DNA from 3 places in the Serpentinimonas raichei genome. Region 3 is predicted to be linked to each of the others. Evidence: predicted binding sites of a transcription regulator. Region 3 holds the regulator's gene; each other region holds the start of a gene.
What was found. The regulator FNR, encoded in region 3, switches genes on or off when oxygen is low (the NO sensors DNR and NnrR bind a similar motif). The targets are predictions, from matches to a motif close to TTGATNNNNATCAA.
Positions count from the first base shown of each region.

Region 1: SRAA_RS08145 (DUF3149 domain-containing protein) is a predicted target of FNR. The motif match lies at 1,525-1,538, and genes of this name have one in related genera.
Region 2: SRAA_RS11800 (TraR/DksA family transcriptional regulator) is a predicted target of FNR. The motif match lies at 1,142-1,155, and genes of this name have one in related genera.

Region 1 covers NZ_AP014568.1:1,741,806-1,744,698, reverse strand. Annotated here, with positions in the region: gene tatC (twin-arginine translocase subunit TatC) at 1-306, shown strand, start outside; gene SRAA_RS08150 (S1C family serine protease) at 344-1,495, opposite strand; gene SRAA_RS08145 (DUF3149 domain-containing protein) at 1,604-1,801, shown strand; gene SRAA_RS08140 (Nif3-like dinuclear metal center hexameric protein) at 1,889-2,695, shown strand; gene pdxA (4-hydroxythreonine-4-phosphate dehydrogenase PdxA) at 2,871-2,893, shown strand, end outside.
Region 2 covers NZ_AP014568.1:2,539,264-2,542,156, reverse strand. Annotated here, with positions in the region: gene tgt (tRNA guanosine(34) transglycosylase Tgt) at 1-460, shown strand, start outside; gene SRAA_RS11805 (PhaM family polyhydroxyalkanoate granule multifunctional regulatory protein) at 366-1,058, opposite strand; gene SRAA_RS11800 (TraR/DksA family transcriptional regulator) at 1,212-1,595, shown strand; gene SRAA_RS11795 (DUF3108 domain-containing protein) at 1,601-2,380, shown strand; gene SRAA_RS11790 (BTH_I0359 family protein) at 2,480-2,809, shown strand; gene SRAA_RS11785 (helicase HerA-like domain-containing protein) at 2,819-2,893, opposite strand, start outside.
Region 3 covers NZ_AP014568.1:904,198-907,090, reverse strand. Annotated here, with positions in the region: gene hemN (oxygen-independent coproporphyrinogen III oxidase) at 1-1,278, opposite strand, end outside; gene fnr (fumarate/nitrate reduction transcriptional regulator Fnr) at 1,429-2,184, shown strand; gene SRAA_RS04280 (hypothetical protein) at 2,194-2,382, opposite strand; gene ccoG (cytochrome c oxidase accessory protein CcoG) at 2,564-2,893, opposite strand, start outside.

The sequences.
Region 1 (2,893 bases), 840 kb from region 3:
GCCTCCTACGTGCAGGCGATCTTGTCGCTCTACTTGGCCTTTGGGCTGGCTTTTCAGGTGCCGGTGGTGGTGATGCTGCTGGTGCGCTTCAAGTTGGCGACGATCCAGCAGTTGAAGGATTTTCGCGGCTACTTCATCGTGCTGGCCTTCGTCATCGCCGCCATCGTCACGCCGCCGGACGTGATCTCGCAACTGGCGCTGGCCATTCCGATGTGCTTGCTGTACCAAGTGGGCATCTGGGGCTCGCGCTGGTTTAACAAGTTCAGCCGCACCCCCGAGGAACCCGAAGCCGCCGACAAAACCTGACCGGCGCCCTGAACGCCACGGGCGCCGCTGCCCGCGTTCAGCGCCCGTTGGCCCCGGCTGTCGGCGGCGGAGGAGGGCGCCGCCCCGGCGTGACTTGCAGCGTGAACCGCTCGCCTTGGCGCTCGATTTGCATCTGCGTGGCCTGCCCCGGCGGCAAAGCCGCCACCGTCGCCAGCAAGGTCGCCACATCGGCTACCGGCTGCCCAGCCACGCTCACCACCACATCGCCCGGCCGTATCCCGGCCTGTGCCGCCGGGGCGTTGCGCAGCACCCCGATGATGATCACGCCACGATCGCGCCGCAGGCCAAAATGCTGCGCCAGTTCGGGCGTGAGCGCTTGCGGCTCGACCCCGATCCAGCCGCGCGTCACGGCGCCATCGCGCACGATCGCCTCCAGCACCTGGCGCGCCGTGGAAGTGGGAATGGCAAAACCGATGCCCATGAAGCCACCCGAGCGCGTAAAGATGGCGGTGTTGATGCCGATCAAATGCCCTTGCACATCCACCAGCGCGCCACCCGAGTTGCCGGGGTTGATGGCGGCGTCGGTCTGGATGAAGTTCTCGAAAATGTTGATGCCCAGTTGCGTGCGCCCCAGGGCGCTGACGATGCCCCCGGTGACGGTCTGGCCGACGCCGAAGGGGTTGCCGATGGCCAGCACCGCATCGCCCACGCGCAGCGCATCGGAGTCGCCCAGCACCGCCACCGGCAGATGGGGCAGATCGATTTGCAGCACCGCCAGGTCGGTGTCCGGGTCGGTTCCCACCACCCGCGCCAGCGCTTGGCGGCCGTCGCTGAGTTGAACCTCGATTTCCTCGGCGCCCTCGATCACGTGGTGGTTGGTCAGCACGTGGCCGGCGCTGCTGATGATCACCCCGGAGCCGAGCCCGGTTTGTGGCGTGCGCGGAACCTGGTCGCCAAAGCGAAACCACGGGTCGTTGGCATGCGGGTGCTCCCGCGGGGCTTGGCGCGCGCTGATGCTCACCACCGCCGGGGCAGCCGCCTGCGCGGCCATGCTCAAGCTGGCAGCGGCCACTGCCTCGCTGCGTGCGGCAGCGGGGGCCTCGATCAGCGGCACGGTGCGAATCAGCACCGGGCGCTGCAGCCACTGCGGCTGCAAGGTGGCCACCACGAACCATGCCGCCAGCAGCACCGTCACGGTCTGAGAGAACAGCAGCCAGTAGCGCTTCATGGTTGTGCGCCGCCCGATGCGCAGGCCATTTGACCTGCGTCAAAATGCTTGCCACAAAACTGGTGTTTAATGCGACACACAGATAATATACACACGATTGGAGAGGTCATGGACGCTTGGATTGAATTGTTTTCCACCACCTACGGTGTGCTGAGCATCGTCACGATCCTCAGCGTGATCGTCTTAATGGCTTGGTTCTTGCGTTATTTTCTCACCAAGATAGACGAGTCGGATCGCGAAGAAAAACAGCGCCAAAAGCTGGGTCAGAAACAAAGTCCCCAAGGTCGCCCCTCGGGCCAAGCCTGAGTCCGCTTGAGCCCGTTGCTGCGGTTCATTGCCGCGCTGCGGGGAGTGCGACAATCGGACACGTTTAGTGTCCGGTGAGTCTGCGCCATGCCAACTTCTATTGCCGCATCCCCTGCATCCCCCCCCGCTTCGCCAGCGGTCGAAACCCGCGTGCTGCTGCGCCACCTCGATGCCACGCTGCAACCCGAGCGCTTCAAAGACTACGGCCCCAACGGCCTCCAGGTCGAGGGTCGGGCGCGGGTGCGGCATCTGGTCAGCGGTGTCACCGCCAGCCGCGAGTTGATCGAGCGCGCCATCGAGGCCGGGGCCGATGCCATTTTGGTGCATCACGGCCTGTTCTGGCGCGGCCAGAGCGCCTGCGTCACCGGCTGGATGAAGCAGCGCCTGGCGCTGTTGCTGGCGCACGACGTGAATCTGCTGGCCTACCACCTGCCGCTCGATGCCCACCCCAGCCTAGGCAACAACGCCCAATTGGCGCAGCGCTTGGGCTTTACCCCATTGGCCGATGGCTGGGGCCGTTTTGGCGAGCAAGATTTGGGTTTCGTGGGCCACACCGATTGCCCCGACGCCCGCACGCTGGCGATGCATGTGCAACAGCGCTTGGGGCGTGCGGTGACGCTCATCGACGCCCCCGAGCGGCCCTTGCGGCGCATAGGCTGGTGCAGCGGCGGCGCGCAAGATTATTTCGAGGCCGCCATCGCCGCTGGGGTCGATGCCTTCATCACCGGTGAACTCTCGGAGCCCCAAACCCATCTGGCGCGCGAATGCGGCGTGGCCTACTTGGCCTGTGGCCACCACGCCACCGAGCGCTACGGCGCGCCCGCACTGGGGGCGGCGGTGGCGGCCGAGTTGGGCCTGACGCACCAGTTCATTGACGTCGACAGCCCCGCATGATCCCAGATTGTCCATTGGGCGCACCTACTGGTGCTGTTTGGGTGCAAGCGGCGCAGGGGCGCCCATTTTCGCCCTTCTTCGTTGTCCATAGCACTGGCTATGGACGCCTCAGTCAGGGCAAAACTGCCTCGCCCCTGCATCCGCCTGCCCTCCAAACCCCAATGGACAATCTGGGATGATCGGTTCACGCCCGATCGC
Region 2 (2,893 bases), 940 kb from region 3:
CACCCCGCACCGGCTGCCAGCGCACAAACCGCGCTACCTGATGGGGGTGGGCACGCCCGAAGATTTGGTGCAGGGCGTGGCCGACGGGGTCGATATGTTCGACTGCGTGATGCCGACCCGCAACGCGCGCAACGGCACCCTGTTCACGCGCTATGGCGACCTGAAAATCCGCAACGCCCGGCACCGCCACGACCCGCAACCGATCGACCCTTCCTGCAGCTGCAGCGCCTGCGCCGGGCCCGATGGCCTGAGCTGGGAGCAAGGCGGGCGGGGCGGCTTTTCACGCGCTTATTTGCACCACCTGGAGCGCTGCGGCGAAATGCTGGCCCCGATGCTGGCCAGCATCCACAACCTGCACTATTACCTCAACTTGATGCGCGAGGTGCGCGCGGCGCTGGAGGGCGGCGTTTTTGCGGCTTGGCGCTTGCGCTTTGCGGCGGATCGCTCGCGCGGGGTGTAGCGTCGGCAGCGGCCTCGGCTTTGGCCGCCGCCGCTTGCGCGCTGGCCATGGCTTCGGTGCCGGCTTGCACGCTGTGCGCCATCTGCTCGGCGGCGCGGCTGGCGTGCTCGGACATGTCGCGCAGCGCCCCGTTGGCGATGGTCTGAAACTGCTCGGTCAGGGCGCTCCACCACTGCATGGGATCGACGGCGGGGGGCGCGGCATCGCTCGACCCCGGCGCTTGGGCTGCGGCGGCAGGGGCTTCGGGTGCAGACGGCTTGACCGTGAACGCATCGGCCATTTCCTGCATGCTCACATTCATGCTTTTGAGCGTGAGCAGCGTCATTTTTTGCAACTCCAGCGCCTGGATGGTGGCCGCCAGCGCCTTGGTGTTCTGGTCGAGCCAGAAATGCACCGTGCGCAAGTCTTGGATGCGCTTATCCAACTCCTCGGGGTCGAACACCGGGGCAATCCAGTGGCTCATGGGGGGCAGGCCCGGCACGGCGCTGGCTGCGCTGCCCAAACCAGCGGCACTGGCGGCACTTTGGCGGCCCAGATTGCTCAAAAACTCAAAGCCCGGTAAGGTGCGGGCAAATTCAAAGGCTTCGGGTTGTGTCATGCGGTGCTCCTCGTGGTGGCCAGCCTGCAGCATGCCACAGCTTGGCGCCTTCGTGTGCATCCTGGCCCATCTGGCGCCAGAGATTGACCGGGATCAAAGCCGTTGTGCTGCGTTTTGCCTCACAATGAAATCCATCAAGCAGGAGACCGAACCATGAGCCAGAACATTTCCGACACCTTCGCGCTTCAGTTGCAACACATGCGCACCGAGTTGATTGCGCAACTGCGCGTCCAGCGTGGCGGCAAGATCGGCCGTGCCGAAGCGGCGCCAGACCGGCACGACGTGCAAAGCGGCGACCGGGCGCAAAACGAGGCCGAACGCGATCTGGCCATGTCGATCGACGCGCGCGAGACCGATGCCCTCACCGCCATCGACGCAGCCCTCAAGCGCATCGCGGCCGGTAGCTACGGCCTGTGCACGGCCTGCGGGGTCGATATTCCGACGGCTCGCCTGCACGCCAACCCGACCGCAGAGCGCTGCGTGGTTTGCCAAGGCCAGTTTGAGCAGGCCCGTGGCGAGACCCACCCTTCGATGTAAGCGCCGTGCACACCGACCCCACCCAACGCCCGACTGGCCAGCCCACCCGGCGCCAGTGCCTGCTGGCGGCGTTGGCTTTGGGCGCTGCGTGGAGCGGCATGGCGCACGGCAACCCAACCGCCCCTTCAGGCCATCGCGGGGCCTACGCTTGGCCTGAACGTTTGGCGCTCGACTACGAAGTGGGTGCGCGCATCAGTGGCATGCCGGTGCGCGCCAGTGGCCAACTGCAGTGGCTCATGCGCAGCGGCCAGTACGAGGCCAGCTTGCAGATGCGCTTGCCCTTGGTGGGAGGGCGCACCCAGCGTTCGCGCGGTCGGCTGCTGCCCGATGGCTTGCAGCCGACCGAGTTCAGCGACCAAACCCGGCGCACACGCCGTTTCGATCTCGATTGGGCGGCGCTGCGCTATCGGCACCAGCGCGACTCCGAGGCCGAGCGCGTCGGCCCCTTGCAAACCGGCACCCAAGACCGGGTCAGTTTGTTTTTCGAGCTCGCGCGCCGGCTGCAACGCCAGACACCGGTACTGGACACGGTGTGGAGCGTGCCCGTGCTGGGCCCCTCCGGGGTGCAGCCTTGGACGCTGCGCCTGCGCGCGCTGGAACAAATCGAAACCCCTGCCGGCCCCCTGTCGGCTTGGCGGCTGGAACGTCACGACACGCAGCCCGACGACACCCGCCTGAGCCTGTGGCTGGCCGAAGCGGTGCATTACCTGCCGGTGCGCATCTTGTTGCAAGAGCCGGACGGCGATTGGGCCGACCAGCGCCTGCTTCGACTGCCCACGGCTTGAACCAACGCGCTGAGGCCCCATCTAATTTGCAAGGAGGCTTCTGACACGGCCGCAACCCGCGGACTTGCAGGGTTTCCCGATTCGGCGCACAGTACATCTATGCAAACCCTCTACGACTCCGACACCTTTGTGGTGGTCCACATTTTGGCGCATGCCGATGCGGTGCGGCCGCAGGTGCTCGCGCCAGCGGATCCGGATGGGCAAACAGCAGGGGCTGTCCATGCCCCCACCGCGCACCAGATGCCGCGCCACGGCTTTGAGATCGTCGACAAGCGCTCCGGCAAGGAAGTCTACCTTGACGGCTCATGGGCCGAGTTGTTCCAGCAGCAGATTCACACGTGGCAGCGCGACGCCCCCACGCAAGAGGAAGTGGAAGACACCTTGGAAGGGTACGCCACCTTGGCCCAAACACCCGTCGCGGTGCACTGAGGCTTGGCCTTAGCGCCGCCGACCACCCCCGAGCAAGCCGCCCAGCACCCCGCGCACCAGTTGCCGCCCCACCGAACTGGCTGC
Region 3 (2,893 bases):
GATGCTACCCGGGCTCAGGCGCAGCAAGCCCATGGCCTCGAACTCGTGCAAGCGCTCCAACTCGCGCGCAAAATACGACCTGAAATCGATCAGGTGTGCCAGCCCGACGGACTCGAAATCGAGCCGCCCTTGGCACATCAGGGCCATGATGACGGCGCGGCGCAGCAGGTCGTCGCGGTTCAGGGCCAGCCCGCGCACGATCGGCAGCCGCCCTTGGTTGAGGCTATCGTAGTACTCCTCTAGGGTCTTGGCGTTTTGGCTGTAGGTGGCCCCGATGCGGCCGATGGCCGACACCCCGAGGGCGATCAGGTCGCAATCCGGCTGGGTGCTGTAGCCTTGGAAGTTGCGATGCAGCCGCCCTTGGCGCTTGGCCACCGCCAGCGCGTCGTCGGGCAGCGCGAAGTGGTCCATCCCCACATACACATAACCTGCCTGGTTGAATACATCGAGCGAGATCGAGAGCATGGCCAGCTTGTCGGCTGCGGGCGGCAGTTCGGCGGTGACGATGCGCCGCTGCGGCTTGAAGCGCGCCGGCAAGTGCGCGTAGGCGTAGAGCGCGATGCGATCCGGGCGCAGCTCGCGCACGCGCTCCAGCGTGTGGCGGAAAGACTCGGGCGTTTGCTGCGGCAGCCCGTAGATCAGATCGACGTTGACCGACTCGAAACCGATGCGCCGCGCCGCCGCCACCAGCTCGAACACCTGCTCGGCGGGCTGGATGCGGTGCACCGCCTTTTGCACGGTGGGGTCGAAATCCTGCACCCCAAAGCTCAGGCGGTTGAATCCCAGTCGGTGCAAATGCTCCAGCCGCTGCGGCGTGACGGTGCGCGGATCGACCTCGATCGAGTATTCGCCCCCCGGCACCAGCGTGAAGTGTCGCTGCACCATGGCCATCAGGTCGGCCAGTTCCTCGTCGTTCATAAAGGTCGGGGTGCCGCCGCCCAGGTGCATCTGCGACACGGCGTGCCCCTGCCCCAGATGCTGGGCCTGCATTTCGAGCTCGCGCGTGAGGTAACGCAGGTACTCGGCCGACTTGCTGTGGTGCTTGGTGATGACCTTGTTGCAGGCGCAGTAGTAGCACAGCGACTCGCAAAAGGGAATGTGGACATAGATCGACAGCGGCAAGGCCAAGGAGCCGCCAGATCGACGCTGTTGCAGCGCCAAGGCGTAATCCGCCTCGCCAAAAGCCTCGACAAAGCGATCGGCGGTGGGATATGAGGTGTACCGGGGGCCGGGCACATCAAAGCGCCGCAGCAACCCGTCGTCGATCACATGTTTCACAAAATGGCTCTCCTAAGGGTGAACTATGCACCAGCGCGCGCCAAATACCCTTGACATGAGTCAAAGCAGGGGCATTTTTCCGCCTTTTCCAAGCACGCCAGTCCACCGCCTCACTTAGGTTAAGCTCAAGGCTTGTCTAGCTGCGTTTCTATGGATATTCAGAGCCTCAAAGTTGCCTGCTCCAGTTGCAACCTGCGCGAGCTGTGCCTGCCGATGGGCTTGAGCGCGCCCGAGATGGTGCGCCTTGAAGACGTGGTGTCGAACCGACGCCGCGTCAAGCGGGGCGCCGCCCTGTTTACTATCGGCGAACCGTTTACGGCCCTGTATGCGGTGCGCTCGGGCTTTTTCAAGACCTGCGTCACCAGCATCGATGGGCGCGATCAGGTCACCGGTTTTCAGATGATGGGTGAGATCATCGGCATGGACGGTATCGTGCACGACCAACACGCCTGCGACGCGGTGGCGCTCGAAGACGCCGAAGTCTGCGTGCTGCCCTTTGACAAAATCGAGCAGCTCTCGCGCGAGTTCAGCGCCTTGCAGCACCACGTGCACAAGATCATGAGCCGCGAGATTGTGCGCGACCAGAGCGTGATGCTGCTGCTGGGCACCATGCGCGCCGAGGAGCGGCTGGCGGCCTTTTTGCTCAACCTGGTGCAGCGCCTGCACGCGCGCGGTTTCTCGCAATCCGAACTGGTTTTGCGCATGACGCGCGAAGAAATCGGCAGCTACCTGGGCATGAAGCTCGAGACGGTCAGCCGCACCTTCTCGCGCTTCATGGACGACGACATCATCGAAGTCAAGCAGCGCTATGTGTTGATCAAAGACACTCAGGGTTTGGAAGCGCTGGCCAACCCGCATGCGGCCGCTGGCAATGCAAAGGCTGAGAGAAATATTTCAGCCTCCTGAATCCCCTTGTCAGGGGCGCGGCGGCGGCATTTCTGGGCTGGCCGCGTGGTTGCGCGCCTCGCGCGCCGGGCGCAAGCTGGCTTCGTAAATGGCCCGCTGCTCCGGCGTGAGGTGTTGCACCCTCTGCGGATCGATGCGCACCATTGGCACATTTCGATCCAGCACCGGGTCGCGGTCGTTGACTGCAATGCTAACCATGGTCAAAGAAGTGACCACCGAGGTAGCAGGAAGCCCGAAGACCAGCCAGCAGAAGGGTTCGCGGTACCAAGGGCGTTTTGGCTTGGCGGCTGCTGGGAGGGTGGCTTGAGTCATGATAGGGGACAGTGTAGTGAAAAATGCAAGCTGGCACAAGCGATGGGCGATCGCCACACTAGGCCATTCAGCGCGGCACCATGAAGATCGAATCCGTGCCGACGCGCAAGTCTGGGTTGCCCTCGGCCTGCACCTCGATGCGAATCGGATGCGCCCCGGCTGGGCTGCTGCCTGGCGGCAAGCGCAGCGTCAGCGCCATGGCGCGTGCACCAGTGGGCTCTAGGCTGAAGCGGGACTCGGAGTCGATCAGCAAACCGGGCAGACCCTGCACCGAGATGCGGTAGTGCTGCACCTGCTCGGTGGCATTGAGCACACGCAAGCGATACACATTTTCGATGTAACCCTGCCCCACCACGCGCGACATGACGCTGGAATCTCGGGTCACATCGATTTTTAG